2 regions of the Dasania marina DSM 21967 genome follow, and region 1 is predicted to be linked to the other one. Evidence: predicted binding sites of a transcription regulator. Region 1 holds the regulator's gene; the other holds the start of a gene.
The links. The regulator FliA, encoded in region 1, starts transcription of late flagellar genes. The targets are predictions, from matches to a motif close to TAAAGTTATNNNNNNNNCGGCCGATANCC.
Positions count from the first base shown of each region.

Region 2: B067_RS0115130 (flagellin N-terminal helical domain-containing protein) is a predicted target of FliA. The motif match lies at 3,942-3,970, and genes of this name have one in related genera.

Region 1 covers NZ_KB891585.1:575,415-581,127, reverse strand. Annotated here, with positions in the region: gene flhF (flagellar biosynthesis GTPase FlhF) at 1-1,303, shown strand, start outside; gene B067_RS0112295 (MinD/ParA family protein) at 1,423-2,247, shown strand; gene B067_RS0112290 (RNA polymerase sigma factor FliA) at 2,288-3,007, shown strand; gene cheY (chemotaxis response regulator CheY) at 3,177-3,560, shown strand; gene B067_RS0112280 (protein phosphatase CheZ) at 3,598-4,413, shown strand; gene B067_RS0112275 (chemotaxis protein CheA) at 4,423-5,713, shown strand, end outside.
Region 2 covers NZ_KB891586.1:492,247-497,959, reverse strand. Annotated here, with positions in the region: gene fliD (flagellar filament capping protein FliD) at 1-1,357, opposite strand, end outside; gene B067_RS20650 (flagellar protein FlaG) at 1,456-1,869, opposite strand; gene B067_RS0115135 (flagellin N-terminal helical domain-containing protein) at 1,934-2,731, opposite strand; gene B067_RS0115130 (flagellin N-terminal helical domain-containing protein) at 3,067-3,864, opposite strand; gene fliS (flagellar export chaperone FliS) at 4,212-4,601, shown strand; gene pseB (UDP-N-acetylglucosamine 4,6-dehydratase (inverting)) at 4,794-5,713, shown strand, end outside.

The sequences.
Region 1 (5,713 bases):
GCCTGAAATTGAAGATAACGGTGTTTACCCCTCCGATATGCAGCCACATGCAGCCACCAAAAAAGTACAGAAAAAGCAGACCAGCAAGCTAGAAAGAGAAGTGGACAGAATGCAAAACCAGGCGCGCCAACGGGCGTCGGCACTGGCAGCAACACTGGGTAAGAATGAGCAGCATCAATTTGTTGAAGCCATGCAGCAGCAGGGCTTTACGCCAGAGTTAAGCCCTGCTGCTAATGCAGACAGCCCTACAGCCATCTCTGCAGCCAGCCAAACGCAGCAGGCTGAACAAAACAAACAGGCCATACAAGAGGCCGTTGCGGCAGCGGTGCAGGAGTACACGAAGTCGCAGCAGCCAGCCAACACCGAAGATCCGCAAGTATTGCAAATGCGCTCAGAGCTACAATCCATGCGTCAGTTATTAGAGCAGCAACTCTCCTCTATGGCCTGGGGCCAGTTTGCGAGTAGCGAGCCTGAAAAGGCTGGCCTATGGCGACGTTTAAAGCGCATGGGTCTAGCCGCTAAGGTGGCTAATCAATTGCTAGATGGGCAGTCACTAGAAGGGCCTACAGCTTTAAGTGCCCAGAAACCGGTGTGGATGCAATTAATGCGGCGCTTAAGCCACCAATTACCGGTGGTAGGTGAAGATTTAATTAACCAGCAGGGCGTGTTTGTGTTTGTCGGGCCTACCGGCGCCGGTAAAACCACCACGATAGGCAAGTTAGCGGCCAGGCATGTGATGGCACATGGCGCTGACAGCCTAGCCCTAGTGACTACCGACACTTTCCGTATTGCCGCCCATGAACAGCTGCGCACGCTGGGCCGCATTTTAAATGTGCCGGTAAAAGTGGTGGATAAAAATAACCCCTTGGACAGAGTGCTGCACGGCTTGCGTCATAAGCAGTGGGTGTTGGTGGATACCGCCGGGCTTACCCATCAAGATCAACGCTTAATTAAGCAGGCGCAGGCGATTAATGAATTGGCTGCTAAAGTTAAAACCATACTGGTGCTGCCTACCACCAGTCAGCCGCAGGTATTGCGAGCGGCTTATCATCATTACAAAACCGATAATTTAACCGCCTGCATATTGACCAAGCTGGATGAAACCGCCAGCTTAGGGGAGTGTATTAGCTTGGCGGTAGAAAAAAATCTACCGGTAGCCTATAGCACCCACGGCCAAAATATCCCCGAGGATATTGCCATTGCCGAGTCGACTACTATTGTTAGGGAGGCTATAGCGTTGGCCAAAGACCAGCAGGTTGATGATGATGATATGAGTGTCGAGTTACAGGCCTTAATCAGTTAAACCGAATAAGCGTAATAGCCTAGTGATACCCGGTGTATCGCTAGGTATTCAGAATAGTTAGTGTAGAATGCCAAGCAATATTGCCATTCAAATAATAGCAGCGAGGAGTCAGCGCTAGCATGAGTAGTTCGCATCCAGTACAAGTGATTGCAGTAACCGGGGGTAAAGGCGGGGTGGGTAAATCCAATGTCTCTATAAACCTCAGTGTCAGTTTGGCGAATATGGGGCGCCGCGTTGCGCTATTGGATGCTGATTTGGGTTTGGCCAACATCGATGTGCTATTGGGTTTAACCCCCAAGCGCAACTTAGAAGATGTGTTGGCGGGGGAGTGTTCCTTAATCGATATAATGCTCACTGGCCCGGGTGGTATACGTATTATTCCCGCTTCTTCCGGCACCCAAAAAATGACCATGTTGGGCACTATGGAACATGCCGGCTTAATTCATGCCTTTAGTGAAATTAGCCACCAAATAGATGTGTTAGTGATAGATACCGCCGCCGGCATTTCTGATTCGGTAGTGAGCTTCGTACGCGCCTCACAAGAAATACTGGTAGTGGTTTGTGACGAGCCTTCATCCATTACCGATGCCTACGCACTGATTAAATTACTAAATCGTGAGTATGGCGTGGATCGTTTTAGAGTGGTTGCCAATATGACGCGCACCGCCCAAGAGGGCCGTAATTTATTTAATAAGCTTACCCACGTGGCCGAACGCTTTTTAGATGTATCGCTGCAATATGTAGGTCAGATTCCCTTTGATGAAACCGTGCGTAAAGCGGTACAAAGGCAGCGGGCGGTAGTGGATATTGCCCCTCGCAGTAAAGCCGGTATAGCGTTTAAACAGTTGGCCGAAAAAGTGGATTTATGGCCCTTGCCATCAACCCCTCGCGGCCACCTAGAGTTTTTTGTAGAGCGCCTAGTACACGGTTCGGCAGAATCGTAGCGGTGAGAAATAACCAATGGTTGTAGCGAGTAGATTATCGATGTATAGCGACGTTGAAAGTATTTCGCAAGATGAAGTGGTAGAGAGACACGCGCCGCTGGTGAAACGTATTGCCCACCATATGCTCGCCCGCATGCCCGCCAGTGTGCAGGTAGACGATTTAATTCAGGCGGGTTTAGTCGGCCTGCTGGAAGCCTCGCGTAATTACGACACCACTAAAGGTGCTAGCTTTGAAACCTACGCCGGCATACGTATACGTGGCTCAATGATAGATGATGTTAGACGTGGTGATTGGGCGCCGCGCTCAGTGCATCGTAATGCCAGGATGGTATCCGAGGGTATGCGAGCGGTTGAAAACCGCACAGGTAGAGATGCCAGTGATCAAGAAGTAGCCGACGAGCTTAATATTCCCCTAGAAAATTACTATAAAATTACAAGAGACTCTGCATCCAGCAAATTATTTAGTTATGATGAGCTGGTTAGCGGTGACGACAAACCCGAGGAGCAGTTGCCTAGTGATGCAGAAAATCCACTAGATGGCATAGAAAGCCAAGCGCTAAGGGAAAGTCTAGCGGCATGTATAGCGCAGTTACCTGAGCGTGAGCGTATGGTGCTGTCATTGTATTACGATGAAGAACTTAATCTCAAAGAAATTGGTTTGGTGCTGGGCGTTAGTGAGTCCAGAGTCAGCCAAATACACAGCCAGGCTGCGATGCGTTTACGTACCCGTATGTCGGCTTGGCAGCGAGATACCTATTAAGGCAACAAACCACGGCAGTTGCTAATACATAGCTTGACGTATTGTGGTTTAATAGGATTAATTCGTTGTTTTTGTTAGAAAAACTGGCTACGCCCTAATCAGGGGCTAGACTGGATACATTATAATTTTACCGAACGCAAAGCGGGTAATGATATGTTTGGAGGTGGCTTTGAATAAAGATATGAAGATTCTGGTTGTTGACGATTTTTCAACAATGAGGCGTATCATTAAAAACTTGTTGCGTGATCTGGGCTTTACCAATACATCAGAAGCTGATGATGGTCAGACAGCCTTGCCCATGTTACAAAATGGCAGTTTTGACTTTTTAGTTACTGACTGGAACATGCCTGGCATGACCGGTATAGAACTACTCAAGGCCGTGCGTGCAGATGCACGTTTAAAAGACATGCCTATTTTGATGGTGACAGCAGAGGCTAAGCGTGACCAAATCGTCGAGGCCGCACAGGCCGGCGTGAATGGTTATGTTGTGAAGCCTTTTACCGCAGCGGTGCTAAAAGAAAAAATCGAAAAGATTTTTGAACGCGTCGGTTAGTCACCCTCAGATCCCTTCGGGATAGGCATAGCTTTACATGGACGATAACAATAACTCTGCTCAGGCTAAGGCCGGCACTAGTGATGATGTATGGGAGTCGCTGAAAGAGCGAGCCGGCATTCTCATGAGTAGCTTGGAAGAGCGCGATTATGTTGCTGCCAATAACGTCATCCAAGATCTCAATGAGTTGCGTGATAACACCCTCTACAAAGAGGTGGGTAAACTAACCCGTGGTTTACACGATGCGATAGTCAACTTTGACCTTGACCCCGGCAAAGCGGGCGGTGATGCGGCGAATAATGAGTCGCAAATGGCCAACGCCAAAGATCGTTTAGATTATGTTATTAATCTTACTCAAACTTCTGCCGATAAGACCATGGACATGGTTGAAGAAGGCATACCCATCGCCACAGCCCAAGGTGTAGCGGCCAAACAGCTGCAAGCCGACTGGGGGCGCTTATTGCGCCGCGAAATGGATGTGGATGAGTTTAAGTTATTGTCCGAACGTATAGACGGCTTTTTAGTGCAGTCTATCGATGGCAATGCCTTACTCGGCCAAAAGTTCAATGAAATTTTATTGGCGCAGGATTTTCAAGATTTAACCGGCCAGGTCATCACCAAGGTGATAGCGCTGGTACAAGATGTTGAAGATCGCTTAGTTGAATTAATGCGTGTAGCAGGTCAAATCGAAGAGTTAACCGGCATAGTTAAAGACCCTGCCGCTAAGCCCAACAAAAAAAAACAAGGCTTAGACTCTGGTGCCGAAGGGCCACAAATTCATGCAGATACGCGTGATGATGTGGTGTCGGGGCAAGATGATGTTGATGACCTGCTATCAAGCCTAGGCTTTTAGGAGTATTGGATGTTCGGTGAAGACGACGAAATATTGCAGGACTTTTTGGTCGAAGCCGGCGAGATAATTGAATTATTATCTGAGCAGCTGGTTGACCTAGAGCAAAGCCCTGATGATCGTGACTTGCTGAATGCTATTTTTCGTGGCTTTCACACGGTAAAAGGCGGCGCAGGATTTTTACAGCTCAACGCATTGGTTGATTGCTGTCATATTACCGAGAATTTATTTGATATCTTGCGCACGGGTCAGCGCTCGGTCACGCCCGAATTAATGGACGTAGTGTTACAGGTCTTAGACGTGGTTACGGTCATGTTTGACGAAGTGCAAAATGGCGCCGAGTTGACACCCGCCGACCCACAATTATTGGCCAACCTAACCGCATTAGTCGAAGGACGTGATGTGTCTGAGGCTGCAGCCGATGCCCCGGAAGCTGCATCAGCTCCTAGTTTGGAGCCAGCGGCTGCCGAAGGTGATATTACCGATGCCGAGTTTGAGCAGTTTCTAGATGCTATCGCCGAGCCGGCTGCTGAGTCAGCGCCCGCTCAAGCCGAACCAGCAGTTCCCGCCAGTAGCGGTAGCGATGAAATTACCGACGATGAATTTGAATCCTTACTGGATCAGATACATGGCAAAGGGCAGCACGGTGGAGCCCTTGAGCCCAGCGCGGCCCCAGAGCCTGCGGCGTCATCAACAAGTAGCGATGAAATATCTGACGATGAATTCGAAGCTCTGCTAAACCAGCTGCATGGCGGCGGTGCTCCGGGCAGCGAAAAAGCGCAGGCTTTTTCTGAAGCAAAAGCGGCCTCTGCGCCAGCAGCTAGCAGTGAAGAAATTAATGATAACGAATTTGAAGCCCTGCTAGATCAACTGCACGGCCAAGGTCAGGGGCCTACCGGCGTAGCAGCAGCTGAAACTAAAGCGCCAGCAGCACCTACACCTACACCGGCCACTAAACCCCAATCCGCTACAGCGACGCCGACCGCCAAAGCTGCCGATGATAGTCAAGCCAAGGTGCCAGCTGCGCCGAAACGCGCGGCAGGCAATAAAGAGGCTTCGCAAGCTGAAACCACCGTGCGGGTTGATACCCAGCGCTTAGATGACATCATGAATATGGTGGGCGAGCTGGTGTTGGTGCGCAACCGCTTAGTGCGCTTGGGTGCCAGTAGCGGCGATGAAGTCATGGCCAAGGCCGTCTCCAATCTGGATGTGGTAACGGCCGATTTACAATCTGCGGTAATGAAAACCCGCATGCAGCCTATTAAAAAGGTGTTTGGCCGTTTCCCTCGTGTGGTTAGGGATT
Region 2 (5,713 bases), on a different contig from region 1:
AGCCCGGTAGGTTGGCTAGTTGCTGGGTTAAAAAGCTCCCTGTAGAGTTCAAAGAGGCAACCAAACCATCCATTGCGATAAACTGAGCGGTTAGACGCGCTTCAAGTTTGCCTATGCGGTATTCCAACTTATCCCTAGACTCGCCAATTAGCGATAGGCGAGTATTTAGCGAATCGCGTTTGGTATCAAGCAAGCCTGCAAACTTGGTATATTCTTCTAGTACGGTATCTAATCTAGCAGTTATGCCATCTGTGGCGGTGAATACAGTAGAGACCGAAGCAAAATTTGCATTTAAAGCCGTTTTTAAATCATCCTGGTCCAGTTCTAATAAGCCGACATTATTTGTGGTAATACCTATGGCCGATAAAGAATTATAGCTGGATGTTGATGAGGCTACGCTATTGGAAACTATGCTGGTAATTTGTGATTTTATGCTGCGGATGGTGGAGTCACTAAAGAGTGGCCCAGGGTTACCGTCGTTATAAGAGCTTACCGTATTAAATGTGCTTTGTAGTTTGTTATAGGCATCAACAAAACCCTGTACATTTTCAACAATACCCGTTTGATCTGGGGTCGTAGATATGGTGGTGGTGCCAACGGCTTTGGCGGTAATTTCTATGCCGCTAATAGCCCCTGAAATAGTATTGGATGCACTGGTAAATTGATTGCTGGGGTCATCTATTTGGATAACAGCGTCATCAGCGGCTTTAATTTGGGTTAAATTGGCTGAGTCTAAGGCGCTAAGACTGGGGTCGGCGGTAAGCGTTAGCGCATTACTGGTGCCGGTGTCGTTGGCGGTGATTTGTAATTTACTTAGGGTGCCACCGACGCCGTCGTCTATATTGATAATTGTGGCGGTAACGCCAAAGTTATCTGCAGCATTATTTATCGCGTCGCGCACTTGGTTTAACGTGTTATCTCCGCCACCAGCAAAGCTTAGTGCAAAGCTGTCACCGTCGGCATTGGCGAGAGTTAGATTGCCTGTGCCTACTTCGGTGGTGTCTGAGTCGGCAAAACCGGCAGTGCTGAGCTTGTGTGCTGCGGCCAGTTTGATGACGGTAATATCAAAACTGCCTGCTTTGGCAAAGCTATTAGAGGTAAAGCTTGCTGTATTTTCGTTGCTAGAGTTATTGGCGTAAATAACAAAATCATCGGGATCAGTAAGTTTAGCCAGGCTGTCTTGGAAAGTGGCGATGTCACTTTTTAAAGTGCCTACCGCGGATATTTGGCTATTTAGCTCACTTTCTCTTGCGTCTAATAATGATTCTGGGCCTAGTTTTTCTGCTTCGACAAGTTGTGAAACCAAGCTGAGTATATCTATACCTGAACCGACACCTGAGGCGCTGATAGAAGCCATGGACTAACCTCACAAGAGTAATAAAACGTTAAGCTGGGATATTAAGCGAAATAGATCATGGTAGCGATTTTACCCGCTTAATATGCCAGTGACTACGACTAAGCTTTGATGTCGTCAAATAAAAGGCTATTGACTTCTTTGAGACGATGATAAATGTTGAGCATTTCCTCGGAGGGGATTTGCCTAATAGTTTCATCGGTAGATTGATCAATAACTTTAATGATAAATCCACCACGATCTTCATCAATACTGAAGTTTAGGCCTTTTTGAATCTGCTCTACGGCTAAATTCATTTTTTTAAGAACTTCTTCAACTTGAGCTTTGTCTTGGGGGTTGATAACCCCATTAACCGCTCTGTACTCTTCATTTTTTGCTACAGAAGAGCTGTTAGCGTTTGCAACGGCAACAGAGCCCTCTTTTACCACGTTGGGTGGTGAAGAAGGCTCCGAGGAAGTACTTACTTGAATGCTGCCTGAGAGCCTGTCTGACAAATTAGATATACTGGTTGTCATAATGCTGCTCACCTTATTTTTATCGGGTCCGGTGTTATCCTACACCAGACCAGAAGGTTTTACCCTATTGTAGTAGCGACAATACGCCCTGGGGTATAGCGTTAGCCTGAGACAGCACTGAGGTACCAGCTTGTTGCAGGATTTGCGCGCGTGTCAAGTTAGCTGTTTCTACGGCAAAGTCGGCATCACGTATACGTGAGCGAGCTGCTGAAGCGTTTTCTATAATACTACGACCATTAGAGATAGTAGATTCTAGACGGTTTTGTATCGCACCTAAGTTACCACGCTTGGTATCTATGGCGGTAATTGCCGTAGTTAATGTACCAAGTGCCGCACTGGCGCCAGCTGCTGTAGCGATGGTGCCGCCATTGGCAGTTACGGTGCCTATGGTAAAGCTAATGGTTTCGCCTGCTTTATCACCTACCTGTAAGGCAGTTGCTGTAGCGGTGAATACATCGGTGTTACCAAAGCGTGTTTGCCCAGCTATACGAGTGACTTCGCTGTTAAGCGCAGTGTACTCAGCATTTAGAGCGGTTCTTTCGCTGGTGCTGTTGGTGCCGTTAGCAGATTGTACCGCTAGCTCACGCATGCGCTGGTAAATATTACCTACTTCGTCTAACGCGCCCTCAGCTATCTGCGCAAACGATATACCATCACTGGCATTACGTGTAGCAACAGTCATACCGCGGATTTGTGAGGTTAATTGGTTTGAGATTTGCAGGCCTGCCGCATCATCTTTTGCGCTGTTAATACGCAATCCAGAAGATAGACGCTGCAACGAGGTTGCTAAGCTGTTACCACTTTTGTTCAGGTTACGTTGCGCGTTAAGAGACGCAAGGTTGGTTGATACGACTTGTGCCATGATGGTCACTCCTAATATGCTTGTCTTTTATCACCCGAAGGTGAAACTTTCTCTCTCGTACGCATATCTTATCGGCCGTATTGAGGCTTGCTTTAGACTTTATTTGGGTTTTTCTTGCTGGAGGGTGAATAAAAGCTTTTAACTTATTGTTTTTTATCGTTTTTATTTTTTCAAGAAAGAGAGGGAGTTGCGCTTTTCGGAAGCTTTATCTGCATCTATAAAGAGAGGCTATATAGAAGGCTATAAAGGGAGGTAAAAAGATAAAAGCCGAGCTGGCGTGATTGCCAGCTCGGCTTTATAGGTATGCGTTGTCAACTCTCTACGTGACTACGCCACTATTGTAGTAGTGAAAGCACCCCTTGAGGTATCTGATTGGCCTGGGTGAGCATTGCGGTTCCTGCCTGTTGCAGTATCTGTGCTCGAGTTAAGTTGGCGGTTTCAACAGCAAAGTCGGCATCACGAATACGTGAGCGTGCAGCGGAGGCATTTTCTATAATGCTTCTGCTGTTTGCAATCGTCGATTCTAGGCGGTTTTGAATGGCGCCTAAGGTGCCTCGCTTAGCATCTATACCTGTTATGGAGGTTGTTAATGTGCCTAAGGCTGCGCTGGCGCCAGCGGCAGTAGCTATGGCGCCACCGTTGGCGGTGACAGTGCCTATAGTAAAGCTAATAGTCTCGCCTGCTTTGTCACCCACTTGTAGTGCTGTAGCTGTGCCAGTAAATACAGTGGTGTTGCCAAAGCGGGTTTGGGCGGCGATGCGAGTGACTTCTGCATTGAGTGAAGTATATTCGGAGTTTAATGCGGTTCTTTCGCTGGTGCTGTTGGTGCCGTTGGCAGATTGCACTGCAAGTTCACGCATGCGCTGGTAAATGTTACCAATTTCGTCTAATGCGCCTTCAGCGATTTGTGCATACGAGATGCCGTCGCTAGCGTTGCGCGCCGCTACAGTAGTGCCGCGGATTTGCGATGTTAGCTGGTTGGAAATTTGTAAACCTGCGGCATCGTCTTTAGCGCTGTTAATACGGAGGCCAGAAGACAAGCGCTGCAGTGATGTTGCTAGGCTGCTGCCGCTTTTTGAAAGATTACGCTGCGCATTAATCGATGCGAGGTTTGTTGCTACGACCTGTGACATGACGGTCACTCCTAAAATAAATTTACTTTATGTCCTCAGGCTACTCTAAGGCTTGAGGTGTGTTTCCGGCTCGAAATAGTTAACGGCAGGAGTGAAAATGGCTTTAGGTAAATTGTGTGAAAAAATAGTTTTAAAGCAATTTAATCAATTAAGCTATTGATTTATATATAGTTATTTTTTAATTAAAAACTATATTTTTCTATCTTTACCGTTATTTTGAAAAAAATAATGTGTGCGGTAATAATTTTTTTCGTTTTTAGTTAATGAATATAAAGTAATAGCCGCTATAGTTAGTGGGGATGAATTAGTCCTTTTGTTTTACGTGAATTATTTAGGATGTTTTGCACATGTCTTTACAAAAAGCGCTTAATCAATATCAGCAGATTAATGCACATGAGGCAATAAGTGGGGCCTCACCTCATCGCCTAATTCAAATGTTGATGGAAGGTGTTGTAGAACGTATAGCTGTCGCCAAGGGTGCCATGCAGCGTGGCGATATTGCCCAGAAAGGCTTATCTATAGGTAAGGCTATTTCTATAGTGGGTGGCTTGAGTGATAGCTTAAATTTAGAGGTAGATAGTGACATTCCTGCTAACTTAGATAGCCTCTATGGTTATGTGGTGGAATGCCTAATGACTGCCAATGCGAAAAATGATGAAGCTAAGCTAGATGAGGCGCTGGCTATAATTAAGACGATTAAATCTGGTTGGGATGAAATAGCTGCAGAAGCGGTTTAGCGTCAGTATCTTTACCCCCGTTATATGCGTGGGTGCTTTATCTGCTGGGTAGTTGATCGCTTTTTTATGTTTTGCTGCTTAATTACCCAGTCAATTTTTCTCGAATTTCCCTCTATATAAATACCGCTGGCACAGTTTCTGCATTGCTGATATAAATGATGCCAAATAATTGGCGTGATATTACTATTGGGGATGGCGGTGTTTAATAAAAAGATTATCTTAATCACGGGAGGTACAGGGTCATTTGGCAAAAAGTGTGTCGAGACTTTGCTATCCCGTTACCAGCCCCGAAAAGTCATAATATTCTCCCGCGATGAACTAAAGCAGTTTGACATGCAGCAGGTGTTTAATGCGCCTTGCATGCGTTATTTTATCGGCGATGTGAGGGATAAGAGTCGCTTAATGCAGGCTTGTAATGGCGTCGACTATATTATTCATGCGGCGGCACTCAAACAGGTGCCTGCTGCTGAATATAACCCCATGGAATGCATTAAAACCAACATCAATGGTGCTGAAAATGTGATTGATGCGGCTATTGCTAATAAAGTGCAAAAAGTCATTGCGCTATCTACGGACAAAGCGGCCAACCCAGTAAACCTCTACGGCGCCACTAAATTGTGCTCTGATAAGTTATTCGTGGCTGCCAACAATATGGTCGGTGCCGACTGCCCGCGGTTTTCGGTAGTGCGTTATGGAAATGTCGTGGGTTCTAGAGGTTCGGTAGTACCTTTTTTTAAAGGCTTGCTGAAGGGGGGTGAGCAAACCCTACCGATTACAGATGCTAATATGACACGCTTTTGGATCACTCTGCAGCAAGGTGTTGATTTTGTGTTCAAGAGCTTTGAGCGCATGTACGGCGGTGAGATTTTTGTACCTAAAATCCCCTCGGTTAAAATTACGGATGTTGCCGAAGCCGTGGCGCCATCGCTACAGCATGAAATCGTAGGAGTGAGACCAGGTGAAAAAATGCATGAAAAAATGGTGCCTAGGGACGATAGCTACCGCACCATAGAATTTGATGACCACTATGTTATTACTCCCAGTATAAAGTTTTCCGATGGTGATGTGGATTACTGCAGAAACGTCTGTGGTGAGCGGGGTAACTATGCGGA